One region of the Sideroxyarcus sp. TK5 genome, then DNA from elsewhere that is predicted to be linked to it. Evidence: predicted binding sites of a transcription regulator. Region 1 holds the regulator's gene; the other holds the start of a gene.
What was found. The regulator sigma-54, encoded in region 1, starts transcription at its own class of promoters, with help from an activator protein. The targets are predictions, from matches to a motif close to TGGCACNNTTCCTGCT.

Region 1 (7,281 bases):
GAAGGGCAGCCCCGCTTCACACTGCTCACGGAAAAGATGTGGCACTACCCGGATGATGACACGACCCACATGAAAACCCCCAGCCTGACCAGCTTCTTCAAGGACCATGCCCCCACCCGGATCGACGCGCAAAGCGGCATGCTCAGCAGCAAAGGCGAAGAGGTAAAGCTGCATGAGGATGTCCACATATTCAGACCGGGGAGATCGCCGGCACAGGACCAGCACTTCAATACCGAATATCTGCGCGTACTGCCGGACGATGGCTGGGCGGAGACGAATTTCCCGGTGTTGATGTTCGACCGTTACAACACCATCCATGCCGTCGGCATGGAGCTGGACAACGGGGCACGTACCGTGAGATTCCTGCAACAAGTCCGAGCCGTCCATGAAAAGAACGACTAAGCAGCTGCTGCTCATCCCTTTCCTGCTCTGCGCCCCAAGCGTCATGGCGGAACAGGCAGACCGCGACAAACCCGTGCATCTGGAGGCCAATCAGGTACTGATAGACGACGCGCGCCAATTCAAGAGCTTTGAAGGCCGTGTCCAGTTGATACAGGGAACTTTGAACATTCAGGCAGACCGCATAGATGTTCGCGAGGACAAGGACGGCTATCAACACCTCACCGCCATCGGGCATCCGGCCAAATTCCGCCAGCGCTATGAGGGCAGCGAGGAGTATGCGGAAGGCTACGGCGAAAGGATCGAATACGACACCCGTGCCGAGACCGTGGACTTTTACGACCGCGCCCGCGTCAAGCGCGGACAGGACGAAGTCCAGGGGGCGCACATCACCTACAGCACCAAGACGGAAGTGTTCAGCGCGCGCGGCGATGAAGCTTCACAAAAGACCGGCAACGACCGGGTGCGCGCCGTGATACAACCCAAGCGGGACAAATCCCCGGCTGCATCCGCCCCGGCAAGCACACTGACCATACAACCCAGCGAGAACCTGTCCACCCCTGCCTCGCAAAGACACTGACATGAGCGAACTCCGTACCGAATCCCTGAAGAAGACCTACCGTGCCCGTACCGTGGTGCAGGATGCCTCGCTGCATGTCAGCAGCGGCGAGGTGGTCGGTCTGCTGGGCCCGAACGGCGCGGGCAAGACCACCACCTTCTACATGATCGTCGGCCTGGTCGCCGCCGACGGCGGAGAGATCACCATAGACGGCGAAAAGGTCACCCATCTGCCCATCCACAGGCGCGCACGGCTGGGTCTTGCCTATCTGCCGCAGGAGGCTTCCATCTTCCGCCGCATGACCGTCAGCCAGAACATCGAGGCGGTGCTCGAGCTGCATGATTATTCCCCGGAAGAGCAGTCGCAGCGTCTCGAAGCGCTGCTGAACGACCTGCACATCACCCACATCCGCAACAACCCGGCGATCAGCCTCTCCGGCGGCGAGCGGCGGCGCGTCGAGATCGCGCGCGCGCTGGCCACCGACCCGCGCTTCATCCTGCTGGACGAGCCCTTCGCCGGCGTCGACCCCATCGCCGTGCTGGACATCCAGAAGATCATCCGCTTCCTCAAGGAGCGCGATATCGGCGTGCTGATCACCGACCACAACGTGCGCGAGACGCTGGGCATCTGCGACCGCGCCTACATCATCAATGCCGGCTCGGTGATGGCGGAAGGCACGCCGGAGGAAATCATCTATAATGAGGGCGTGAGGAAGGTGTATCTGGGCGAGAACTTCAAGCTATAAGAAGCGCCGCCCCTCACCAGACACCCAAGATGAAACCCGCTCTCCAACTCCGTCAATCCCAACAGCTCCTGCTCACACCGCAGTTGCAGCAAGCGATCAAGCTGTTGCAGCTCTCCACATTGGAGATCAATCAGGAAGCCGCGCGCCTGCTGGACGAGAACCCGTTGCTGGAACGGATAGACGACACCGCCAACCAGACCTACAGCGGCAGTAATGACACTGGCACGCAGGTGACTGAACGCACGGAAAGCTCGGCCACCGAGAGCCCGGCCAACGACGAGACGCCGGAGTGGGGTGAACAGAACTTCAGCCATGCGGCAAACAGCAGCCCGGATGACGAGGATGACGGTTATCAGGAAGTCGCTTCCGATCGTCCCAACCTGCGCGAGCATCTGCTTTGGCAGCTGAACATGAGCCTGCTGGACGAACGCGACAAGAAGATCATCGGCCTGCTCATCGACGCACTGGACGAGAACGCCTACCTGGCCCAACCCCTGGAAGAGATCGTGGAGATCTTCCCGGAGGAGCTGGATATCACGCTGGACGATCTGGAGACCGCGCTGGTGCAGTTGCAGCATCTGGATGCGCCCGGCATCGGCGCGCGCGACCTGCGCGAATGCCTGACGCTGCAGCTTCAGGCGATCCCCGAAGACGTGCCGGGACGGGATATGGCCTTGCGCATCGTGGGCGAACATCTGGACTTGCTGGCCGCACGCGACTTTTCCAGGCTGAAACGTCTGTTGCGTTGCGATGATGATGCCTTGCGCACCGCGCAGGATCTGATCGTGCATCTGCAACCCAAACCCGGTATGGCATTCGAGCATCGTGCGGCCGACTATGTGGTGCCAGATGTGCTGGTGGAGAAGGTCGGCGGTATCTGGAAGGCACGCCTCAATCCTGAAGCCATGCCGCGCCTGCGTATCAACCAGGTCTATGCCAACATCCTGCAGCAGCGCGGCGATGCCAGCGCGCAGGGCATGGCGACGCAGTTGCAGGAAGCGCGCTGGTTCATCAAGAACCTGCAGCAGCGTTTCGAGACCATCCTGCGCGTGGCACAGGCCATCGCGCAGCGTCAGCGCCAGTTCTTCGAGCACGGCGACATCGCCATGCGGCCGCTGGTGCTGCGCGAGATCGCCGAGCAGCTCGAACTGCACGAATCCACCATCTCGCGCGTGACCACACAGAAGTTCATGCTCACCCCGCGCGGCATCTACGAATTCAAGTATTTCTTTGGCAGCGGTCTGGCCACCGATGCGGGGGGGGCTTGTTCTTCCACCGCCATCCGTGCCCTTATCAAACAGATGGTTAGCGAGGAAGATACTCGCCAACCCCTGTCCGATAGCCGCATGTCTGAAATCCTGGCACAGCAGGGCATTATCGTCGCCCGCCGTACCGTGGCAAAATACCGGGAATCCATGAACATCCTCCCGGTCAACCTTCGTAAATCACTCTAACCATAAAGGAGCAGGCCATGAACCTCAATCTCACAGGACGCCACATGGAGATCACTCCCGCGATCCGCGAACATGTGATCGGCAAACTGGACAAGGTCAAACGCCATTTCGACAATGTGATCGACGTGAACGTCATCCTTTCCGTCGAAAAGCTGCAGCAGAAGGCAGAAGCCACACTCAACATCAGCGGCAAGACGCTGTTTGCCGAGTCCGAGGACAGCAACCTGTACGTCGCCATCGACGCCCTGATCGATTCACTGGATCGCCAGGTGCTGAAGCACAAGGAGAAGTTCGAAGCACGTCGCCACGACGATTCGGGCAAACATCAGGCAGCAGAGTAAACCGGACGAGGCAGCGACACACGCTGCCTCGTTTCAATTTGGTGAATCAGCATGAGTCTAATCAGCAAGATATTGGCCCCCGACTGCGTGATGCTGGACAGCGAATCCTCCAGCAAGAAACGCGTCTTCGAGCACGTGGGCATCCTGTTCGAGAACACGCTGGGCATCGCGCGCAGCCAGGTGTTCGACAGCTTGTTCGCGCGCGAGAAGCTCGGCTCCACCGGACTGGGACAGGGAGTGGCGATCCCGCATGGTCGCGTCAAGGGTCTGCGCGATGCGGCGGCCGCCTTCGTCAAGATGAAGACACCCATCCCGTTCGATGCACCGGACGGCCAGCCGGTGAAATTCATCTTCGTGCTGCTGGTGCCGGAGCGCGCTACCGACCTGCACTTGCAGATACTGGGCGAACTGGCCCAGATGTTCAGCGAACAGGCCTTCCGTGATCGTCTGGAAGCGACCGACGACCCGACCGAGATGCATCAGCTGTTCAACGACTGGAACCCCTGATCCGCCGTGGCCCAGGTCAATATCAGGCAGTTGTTCCGCGACAAACAGGAGCGCCTCGGGCTCACCTGGGTCGCCGGTGACGGCTCCGAGCGCACGCTCGACAGCGAGACCGTCAACGCCTCCAACTGGGGACTGATCGGCCACCTGAACCTGGTGCACCCGAACTGGATCCAGGTGTTGAGCAATACCGAACTGGACTATCTGCATGATCTCTCTCCCGCCGATCTGGCAACGTCGCTCGCAGCCCTTGACCGGCAAAAACCCTCCTGCCTGATCGTCGCCGGCGAGACCGAGATCCCTAAGGGGCTGATCGATTTCGCCAACCGCACCGAGACGCCGCTGTTCCATTCGCCGCTGGGCAGCGTCCACCTGATGTGGATGGTGCGCCACTACATGGTCAAGGCGCTGGCCGATTCCGCTTCGCGCCACGGCGTGTTCCTGGACGTGCTGGGTGTCGGCGTGATGATCACCGGCGACAGCGGAGTCGGCAAGAGCGAGCTGGCACTGGAGCTCATCACGCGGGGCAACGGCTTGGTCGCGGACGATATCGTCGACCTGTTCCGCATCTCGCCCGAGGCACTGGAAGGTCGCTGCCCGGATCTGCTGCGCGACCTGCTGGAGGTGCGCGGGCTGGGTATCCTGAACATCCGCACCATGTTCGGCGAGACGGCCGTGCGCCGCAAGAAGAGCCTGAAACTCATCGTGCATCTGTATCGTCCGCCGCACGACGACCTGAGCAAGCTGGACCGTCTGCCGCAATCCGGCAAGGAAGACATCCTCGGCGTCACCATCAGCAAGGTCGAGATACCGGTGCTGGCTGGCCGCAACCTCGCCGTGCTGGTCGAAGCCGCCGCACGCAACTTCGTTTTGCAGCAGCGCGGCATCGACACCATGCAGGAATTCATCGCGCGGCAGGAACAGCAACTCTCGGGAGACTGAGCCATGCAGCTTATCCTGATCAGCGGCCTTTCCGGCTCGGGCAAGAGCGTCGCCCTCAAGACCCTGGAGGATTCCGGCTTCTATTGCGTGGACAACCTGCCCGCGGAACTGCTGCCCGCACTGATCCAGAACCTGCGCGAAACCGGCAACACCCGCGTCGGTGTCAGCGTCGACGTGCGCAGCGGCGGCAGTGTGCACTCCCTGCCGCAGCACATCGACGCGCTCAAATCGCAGAGGGTGGATGTGCATCTGCTGTTCCTCGATGCGCAGACCGACACGCTGGTAAAACGTTTCTCCGAGACGCGCCGCCTGCATCCGCTGAACGATGGCGTGCGCACGTTGCCGGAATGCGTGGCATACGAACGCGAGTTGCTCACCGAGATCGCCAGCATCGGACACCGTATCGACACCAGCGAACTGGGTGCCAATGCCCTGCGCGCGTGGGTCAAACAGTTCATCGTGCTCGACCGCGCGCGCCTCACTTTGCTGTTCCAGTCGTTCGGCTTCAAGCACGGCATCCCGCTGGATGCCGATCTGGTATTCGACGTGCGCTGCCTGCCCAATCCGCACTACGATCCGGTGCTGCGCCCGTTGACCGGACGCGATGCGCCGGTGATCGATTTCCTGCAGAACACGGCTATGGTCGACAAGATGTACGACGACATCCGCCGTTTCGTGGAAGACTGGTTGCCCAACTACATCGCCGACAACCGCAGCTACCTGACCGTCGCCATCGGCTGCACCGGCGGGCAGCACCGTTCGGTCTATCTGTCCGAGCGTTTGGCCAGGCACTTCCAGTCACAGCAACAGGTGTTGGTGCGCCACCGTGAACTCTCATGAGTTGCACCGCCCCTTCCTGCGCGACCTGAGACCGGGCGACTGGCTCACCCTGCTGGCAGGCGGGCTGTGCATCATCCTGCTCTCCGGCAAGGTGTGGAACGGCGGCCTCGCCGACACCGCCGTCATCCGTAGCGGCGGCAAGATATTCAGCTCGGTCCCGCTCTCGCGCGACCAGCGCATCGAGGTGCCCGGCCCGCTCGGCACCAGCATCATCACCATCGAAAAAGGCAAAGCGCGCATCAGCAGCGACCCCAGCCCAAGGCAGTATTGCGTGCGACAGGGCTGGCTGGAACAGTCCGGAGAGATCGCGATATGCCTGCCGAACGAGGTCAGCGTGGAACTGACGGGCGGGCAGAAAAAATATGACAGCCTCAACTATTAAACTGAGCACCACCGCCGAGGATCACCACCTCGCCAGGATGGCAGCGGTCGCACTCGGCCTGACCGTGCTGGAGAACGCCATCCCATCGCCATTGCCCGGTGTCAAACCGGGGCTGGCCAATATCATCACGCTCATCGTACTGGCCCGTTTCGGCTGGCGCGCAGCGGTGTGGGTGTCGTTGCTGCGCGTGGTCGCCGGCAGCCTGCTGTTCGGGAATTTCCTTGCGCCGGGATTCTTCCTGAGTTTGAGCGGTGCGCTATGCAGTCTGGGCATGCTCGCGCTCTCCGTCCGCTTGCCACAACGGATGTTCGGCCCGGTCACGCACAGCGTACTCGCCTCGCTCGCCCACATCACCGGGCAGATGGCTGTGGTCTATCTGTGGCTCATCCCGCACAGCGGCATCGCCTACCTCATTCCCATCTTCGCCACTGCCGCGTTGGTATTCGGTACCGTGAACGGATTGGTCGCGGCGAGATTCATGGATAATGACGACAGTCATGTTCCGGAAATCAAGTCATGAAGACCATCACGCTCGCCTTCACCGGTGCTTCCGGCTTGCCCTACGGCATGCGCCTGCTCGAATGTCTGCTGCAGGGCGGGCAACGCGTGCATCTTGTTTACTCGCAGGCGGCGCAGATCGTCGCCAAGCAGGAACTGGACTTCACCCTGCCCGGCCGCCCGCAGGATGCGGAGCATCTGTTCAAAGAGCGCTTCGGCAGTTTCAGTGGTGAACTCAAAGTGTTCGGCATCCAGGACTGGTACGCCCCCATGGCCTCCGGCTCCAACCCCGGCGACGGCATGGTGGTCTGCCCCTGCACCATGGGCACGCTGGGCAAGATCGCCGGAGGTATCAGCGACGACCTGATCTGCCGCGCGGCCGATGTGATGCTGAAGGAAAAGCGCACGCTGATACTCGCACCGAGGGAAATGCCATTCTCCGCCATCCATCTGGAGAACATGCTCAAGCTGTCACATGCGGGTGCGGTCATCATGCCACCCAATCCGGGCTTCTATCATCATCCACAGAGCGTGCAAGCGATGGTCGACTTCGTGGTGGCGCGGATACTGGATCACTTGGGGGTGGAGCAGAACTTGATAGCGAAGTGGGGCGAGTG
Region 2 (7,281 bases), on a different contig from region 1:
GCTTTGCTTCTGGCTGGCGCGGCCTTGATACGCTGGAGTCGCAGAACCAAAGCCATGGTTAAACCACAACTCGATCAACTTGAGCATGAACTCGATTTGATCAGAAGCCAAGTGCTACTCGTCACAACGGACGATGTACCTAGCTTCAAGATTGCCAAGACGCTTGGCTACGTGGAAGCGCTTTCGCCGACGGAGGCAGCGTCAGACTGGGAGTATCTCCTCGCGGAAAAGGATGCATTGCTCAGGCTGGCCCAGAAGGCGCGGGACATCGGTGCCAATGCGGTAGTCGGCATCAGGAAGACAAACGCCCACTACGATCAAGCGGGATCACGGTGGCGCGTATCGAGGGTGACGTATTGTGGGACAGCGGTCATCCGCGAAAACTGAATGCGCCTTGCTGTTCGACTACAACCAAGTCGAGTTTATTTGGTTACCTCTTTAGGCAATCAGTGACAACACTTCTTTTTCTTTTCAACTTCAAGGCTGCTGATTTCGATTTCTTCCAGGTTGTTTATAAACGCCAGCTTGAGGCGATCCATCCAGCCTCCACCAAGATTGGTTCCTATCAATCCCAACTTGTCTGCAATCTGCTCGGCGGTAACCTGTATGAGGTCATACTGGATTTCGATTTTACTCCCCTTGATGTAAATCTCATGTATTCCCATCATCTCAAGCATTGCCTGTTTTACCTGCTCGGCTTGTGTTGTAACAAGCGGCTTCGACAACAAAAAACTACGGCGCTTGATGACTTGCTTCCCTTCCTGCGCAGGTGCCTTGCGCCCGGGAAATCCAATATATAAATGCGGATTTGCCAGAAAGCGTTCCTTGCACTGGGCCGAACAAAATGCGTAATGGTCGCCTGCGTATTCTGTGGCAAATGAGTTGGATGGAACCTGCATATGGCAGACATAGTCCTCGACAGTTTCGTTCATGGTGACTCTCCTTTAATTTTGTTGCTCATGAAACGATTTGGAACAAATCTTGGCGTACATGCAGCATACTCGCGCCAACGCTCGCCGAACTCCGCTTCGGCATCCCGCTCCTCCGTACGCGCCAACCGCACATACATCCACACCAATACCGGAAACATCAATAGCGTCAAAATGGTTGGCCACTGCAACAGGAAGCCGAACATGATGAGTACGAAAGCATCGTATTGGGGATGGCGTACCTTGGCGTAAAGCCCTGTGGTTGCCAATCTATGCCTGCGCTGCGCCAGATAAAGTATTTTCCATGCGGATGAGAGCAGGATGAAACCGCCGCCGATGAACAGAAAACTCAGCAGGTGCAATGGGTCAGCATGCGGATCGCTTTTCCAGCCGAACAAGGTATGCCACAGGTGCCCGGCGTCATGGGAAAAAACATCCACTCCCGGGTAACGGCTTTGCAGCCAGCCGGACAGCAGGTATATCGTTAGCGGGAAACCATACATCTCGGCGAACAACGCCACGATGAATGCGGAAAATGCGCTGAAGGAGCGCCAGTCACGCTTTGTTTGCGGCTTGGTGAAGCTGAACGCAAAAATGATGAACACCGCAGAGTTGATGATAACCAGGGACCACAGCCCATAAGCAGGAGCGTCCATATTCATTTTTCCCCTCCTTCCGACGACTCATGATCATGCGGGTGCTGGTCATGGTTGCCATGGCCATGGTGCATGAACAGATGCATCAACGGACATGCCAGAAGAAACAGGTAAGGCAATATTCCAAGAACATGTGCGCGGTGCTCGGTGAAGAGCAGAAATCCGACGATTGCGAGGGAACCGTAGAACACCCAGCGTCCTCTGGATAGATGCTGTGTTTCGTGTGTGTCAGACATGGCTACCTCCTTAAAGCACAGTACGGCGCAACCGCAGTGCATTGGTAATGACCGATACCGAACTGAAACTCATCGCCGCCGCCGCGATGATGGGCGAGAGCAACAGCCCGAAGAACGGGTACAGCACGCCCGCTGCAATCGGGATGCCCAGCACGTTGTAGATGAAAGCGAAGAACAGGTTCTGGCGGATGTTGCGCATGGTGGCGCGGCTCAGGCGCACTGCGCGCACGATACCGCTCAGGTCACCCTTGACCAGCGTGACGCCGGCACTTTCCATCGCCACATCGGTGCCGGTTCCCATGGCGATGCCCACTTGCGCCTGCGCCAATGCCGGCGCATCGTTGATGCCGTCGCCCGCCATCGCCACGATGTGTCCCTGCGTTTGCAGTTGCTTGACGATGGAAGCCTTCTGCTCGGGCAACACTTCTGCCTCAATGCGGTCGATGCCCAATTTGCGCGCGACTGCCTCCGCCGTGATGCGGTTATCGCCGGTAAGCATGATCACCTGCACACCTTCCTCATGCAACGCGTGAATCGCGTCTGGCGTGGAAGCTTTGACCGGATCGGCCACGCCGATCAGCCCTGCCGCCCTGCCGTCAATCGCCAGCAGCATTACCGTCTGGCCATCGCCGCGCAGCGCTTCGGCGCGTGCGGGCAATTCGCCTGCGTCAATCTGTAATTCTTCGAACAGTTTGAGGTTGCCCAACGCAACTGCGCGCCCCTCGACCATTCCCGCCACACCCTTGCCGGTGTAAGAGCGGAAGTCCATAACTGGCGCGAGTTTTAACCCATCCCCACCCCAGCCCTCCCCTTGAAGGGGAGGGAGCGTGCTCACTCTCCCCCCTTCAAGGGGGGAGTTGGAGGGGGGATGGGTCCATGCCTGCGCACCGTTCACAATCGCCGCCGCCAGCGGATGCTCGCTAGCGCGTTCCAGGCTGGCACCCAGCCGCAGCACTTCACTCTCGTCGAACCCGGCGAGCGGGATGACCGAAGTCAGTTTCGGCTTGCCCTCGGTCAGCGTACCGGTCTTGTCCACCACCAGCGTATTCACCTTTTCCATGATCTCCAGCGCTTCGGCATTCTTGATCAGCACACCTGCCAGCGCACCGCGTCCGGTACCAACCATGATGGACATTGGTGTGGCCAGCCCCAGCGCGCACGGGCAGGCAATGATCAATACCGCAACAGAATTGACGATGGCATGCGCCAAGCGCGGCTCCGGCCCCCAGATGCCCCATACCGCCAAGGTAACGAGCGCAACCCCAATTACCGCCGGAACAAAATATCCCGCCGTGACATCGGCCAGTCGCTGGATCGGCGCGCGCGAACGTTGCGCCTCGCTCACCATGTGCACAATCTGCGCAAGCAGCGTATCGGCACCAACGCGTTCGGCACGCATCAACAGGCTGCCGGTACCATTCACCGTGGCGCCGATCAGCCGCGCACCCTTAGTCTTTTCCACCGGGATGGATTCGCCGGTGACCATGGATTCATCCAGCGCACTGGCGCCTTCCAGCACCACACCATCCACCGGCACCTTTTCGCCGGGACGCACGCGCAGCACATCGCCCGGCTGCACCTGCTCCAGCGTAATGTCTTCCTCGTTACCATCTGCGCGCACGATGCGTGCGGTCTTGGGCGCGAGACCCAACAGCAGCTTGATCGCCGCACTGGTCTGGCTGCGCGCGCGCAATTCCATCACCTGCCCCAGCAGCACCAGGGCCATGATGACCGCCGCCGCCTCAAAATAAACCGGCACCGTCCCCATCATGCTGCGCATCGCGGGCGGGAAAATTCCCGGCAGCAGCATCGCCACCACGCTGTAACTCCACGCCACGCCGACCCCCAGAGAAATCAGCGTAAACATGTTGAGACTGCGGTTGACCACCGAAGCCCAGCCGCGCTGAAAGACCGGCCAGCCGCCCCACAGCACCGCCGGAGTGGCCAGCGCAAATTCCAGCCATTGCAGCGTCGTCATCGAGAGGGATTCCGGCATCGCCTGCGGCAGCAGGTCGGTGACCATCGCCATCACGAACACCGGGAAAGCCAGCGTCGCGCTCACCCGGAAGCGGCGCGTCATGTCATGCAATTCGGCATTGTCTTCCGCCTGGGCGTTGCGCGGCTCCAAAGCCATGCCACAGATCGGGCAACTGCCCGGCTCGCTGCGTACCACTTCGGGATGCATCGGGCAGGTGTAGCTCCCGGCGACAGGGGATGCCGGAACGGCGGGCGGAGTTACATCCGCTTTGAGGTATGCAGCAGGATTCGCCTGAAACTTTTCCAGACAGTGTTGTGAACAAAAACGATAGTGCAGACCAGCATATTCCAGATAATGCGGCTTATCCCGCGCAACCTTCATGCCACAAACCGGATCGATGTCGGGTGTCATGATGGGCTCCTTTGCACTATGTTATTTGCGTTTAGCGTGATGGCGGGAACACGAGGCTGCGCGCATTTTTCCGCCGTTCAAAGTCTATACTTGTTCCAGCCCTTCCGCCACCGTATAGCACGCTTTCTTCGAATCGAATGGATAAGTCTGAAAAAGGGAAGAAAACAGCTGCTAATCGGCAAATAACAAACTTACAACCTGACTTAAGATGCCAGTCGTGGTAGGCGGCGTTTATACATTCATAGGAGAGTACCATGATCAACCGGCTAGACAACGCAATGCACTTCCAGCAAACAGCATTAAATTTGCTCGGAGCGCGCCAGGAATTACTGGCCTCCAATATCGCCAATGCCGACACGCCGAACTATAAGGCAAGGGACATTGACTTTGCCAGCGCGTTGAAGAACGCGATGGCCGGTACGTCCTCTCCGTTGCCGGTAGTGAAGACCTCGCCGACGCACTTGGAGGGTTATGCCGGTGCTTCGATCCTTGGCTCTCCTGTAATGTACCGGAAACCTGTCCAACCGAGCGCCGATGGCAATACGGTCGATATGGATGTAGAGCGCGCACAATTCGCCGAAAATGCTTTGCGGTATGAGGTTGCCGTGAACTTCGCTGGGATGAAAAGCATGATGTTGGCGTTACAACCTTTCTAACAGCATGCTGCTCTTTGTTCAGCGCTGACCACAGCACCTTCTTTTCTGCAATAACCATCGTCGCGTCAAAAGTACTTGCTGATTATCGCTTTCAGTGCCGCATGCAAATAGGTTTTATCAGCTTGCCCAATCTCGCCATATAGCGCAGGTGCAACAGATTCAAAGGTGCTGATGACATCAGGATCGAAATGCTTACTCGCGCCATCCTGCAAAACTTTTAATGCATCCTCCAGCAGCATGGGTTCCTTGTAAGGTCGCTTTGACATCAATGCATCAAATACATCCACCACCGCAAACAACCTTGCATTAAGCGGAATATCCTTGCCATAAATACCGTGCGGATAGCCGCTACCATCAAATTTTTCATGATGAAAAAGCACCACTTCCCGGGCGCGCTTCAACCAGGTGGAATCCTGAATAATTTCGCCTCCAAATATCACATGGCGTTTCATGATCTCGAACTCTTCCGTAGTCAATCGTCCCGGCTTAAGCAATATCTGGTCTGGAATGCCGATTTTCCCGACATCGTGCAGAAATGCCCCGACAATCAAGAATTCAATGCTGTCCCTGTTCAACCTCATTGCCTCGGCAAGTCTGACCGCATATAGCGCCACGCGATAATTATGCGTGTCGGTATCAGAATCTCGTTTTGCAATGGCGCTACCCAATGATTGCAACAATTCGAGATTCGAATCCAGAAGCGATTGGGATAAGGACTCGGAGCGCCGCGTCAATCCCAACAAAACCGGGTAGAGCAGGATTAAAATCAAAATCACCGCAGCGAAAGATGTCAGCACAGCATTGCGCGCCTGGTGTTTTCTCGCGTATTGCGTTCCGGCATCGAGACGATAAACGCCTTCGAAATACACTTCGGCCATATCCCTCGAATCCAGCAACGGTATGACCACTTGCAAAAAATCTTCGCCCTCGTTCGTCAGCCAGTTATAGTGATGCTTGCCCGGTTTCGGAAAATCATGCCGGTGCGCTTGTGCAGAAGATCGAAGGTTTGTTGCCTCACGCCTCCATGCATCTATCAACACCTCCCCGGAAAGATCGAAAATACGTATGCCAACGAAGCCGGAGTTTTCCAATAGCTTGGCAAGTTCTGGATGACTCACCTGATTGTCCGCTGCAACCAGTTTGCGCATTTCAGGGGAATCAAAATGTCTGGCGCTTGCCACAGCTTGTTCAAAGGCCATCTTTTCAACTCGCCAGTTTTCCAGATAATAAACAAGCGCGCCGACCAGCACGCTGATCACTATTCCTGAAATGAGGAATCTGGTGGTCAGGTAGCGGTGCAACTCTCTTGAATTTCCGGGGATGACGATGAACATAATTTTTAACTAAGCGTGCTTCAAGCGGCCTTGCAATCGAGTATGGTGGAGTTTGCTCACCGCGTTTTGTTCAATCAGCGTGGGCAAGTTTGCCCACCTACGCTTGCTTACCCTCAGCCAGCAACTGATCGATTTCCGCTTCCGCAACCAGCCAATTTGCTAAATCACAACCGCTGTCAAATCCGCCTTTCTCGGCGATATGGTATGCCGCAACCTCAATATATTGCTGCCGTTGCTCTTCGGTCAGATTGGTTTCCGCTTTAGCTTTGCTGCTCTTGATGTTGGCACTCATGGTTTGCCTCCTTCGTATAAAAGCTGGCTAGATGACTGCCAGTAAATTTTGGCCCGGCACAACACAATCAAACTGGCAAGCCGGTTGCGTTGCGCCGCCACCCTAATGTTGGTGAGAGCTACCGCCACTCTCCCGCTCGCCACCTCCCTGCCCCATACCGCCATGCAGCCCCATACAGCCACTCAATACCAACATGATCATCAATACAACTGTTTTACGCATCCTGCTCTCCTTTTAAGTAATAACAACGACAAAATCTAATGCGCATGATCATGTTCGTGCTCACCCGCATCATGCGGCGCTGCGCCTTGCCCGGCATGGACATCGGGCAAGGCCATCACCCCAAGACCATAGCGATACACTAACTCGGCGCCGTACCACGCCGTGCTTGTCACCAGCAGCCATGCTGCAACCAGCAAAACCAGCAAAACTGGCGATGGCATCTTGCCGGAACGCCCGCGCCACACATCCCAGGCTGCGAGCGCAAGCAATGCGGCCAATGCGCCCAGCGCCCAATTACGATGCACTTTCATGGCGGCATGGCTCACTTCATCATGCGCAACGCTGTTGAAGGCGAACCAGCCGAACACGGCGGTGATGAGCGCAAACAATGCCGCGCCCCATAACATCCAACGCCCTGTAATCAAGCACTGCGCCGCATAAGACCAATTCCTGAATAGCGTGCCGATAACGGTGAAGGCCAGCGCTGCCGTAGTAAAGGCAATCGGGAAATGCACGATTGCAGGATGGAAATTTGGGATAATTTCGATCATGTTTTCCGCCCTTTCA

Region 2: the regulator sigma-54 is predicted to act here: its motif matches at 4,326-4,341, upstream of flgB (flagellar basal body rod protein FlgB).

What each region holds. Positions count from the first base shown of each region.
Region 1 covers NZ_BAAHSJ010000003.1:355,059-362,339, reverse strand. Annotated here, with positions in the region: gene lptC (LPS export ABC transporter periplasmic protein LptC) at 1-402, shown strand, start outside; gene lptA (lipopolysaccharide transport periplasmic protein LptA) at 386-979, shown strand; gene lptB (LPS export ABC transporter ATP-binding protein) at 981-1,703, shown strand; gene ACYPYQ_RS07615 (RNA polymerase factor sigma-54) at 1,733-3,157, shown strand; gene hpf (ribosome hibernation-promoting factor, HPF/YfiA family) at 3,175-3,498, shown strand; gene ptsN (PTS IIA-like nitrogen regulatory protein PtsN) at 3,550-4,005, shown strand; gene hprK (HPr(Ser) kinase/phosphatase) at 4,012-4,944, shown strand; gene rapZ (RNase adapter RapZ) at 4,948-5,784, shown strand; gene ACYPYQ_RS07590 (NusG domain II-containing protein) at 5,771-6,166, shown strand; gene ACYPYQ_RS07585 (Gx transporter family protein) at 6,147-6,686, shown strand; gene ACYPYQ_RS07580 (flavin prenyltransferase UbiX) at 6,683-7,281, shown strand, end outside.
Region 2 covers NZ_BAAHSJ010000004.1:269,263-276,543, forward strand. Annotated here, with positions in the region: gene ACYPYQ_RS09360 (heavy metal-binding domain-containing protein) at 1-387, shown strand, start outside; gene ACYPYQ_RS09365 (YHS domain-containing protein) at 447-932, opposite strand; gene ACYPYQ_RS09370 (methyltransferase family protein) at 929-1,591, opposite strand; gene ACYPYQ_RS09375 (DUF2933 domain-containing protein) at 1,588-1,821, opposite strand; gene ACYPYQ_RS09380 (heavy metal translocating P-type ATPase) at 1,832-4,210, opposite strand; gene flgB (flagellar basal body rod protein FlgB) at 4,465-4,866, shown strand; gene ACYPYQ_RS09390 (HD-GYP domain-containing protein) at 4,932-6,200, opposite strand; gene ACYPYQ_RS09395 (DUF2934 domain-containing protein) at 6,298-6,492, opposite strand; gene ACYPYQ_RS09400 (DUF2231 domain-containing protein) at 6,750-7,265, opposite strand.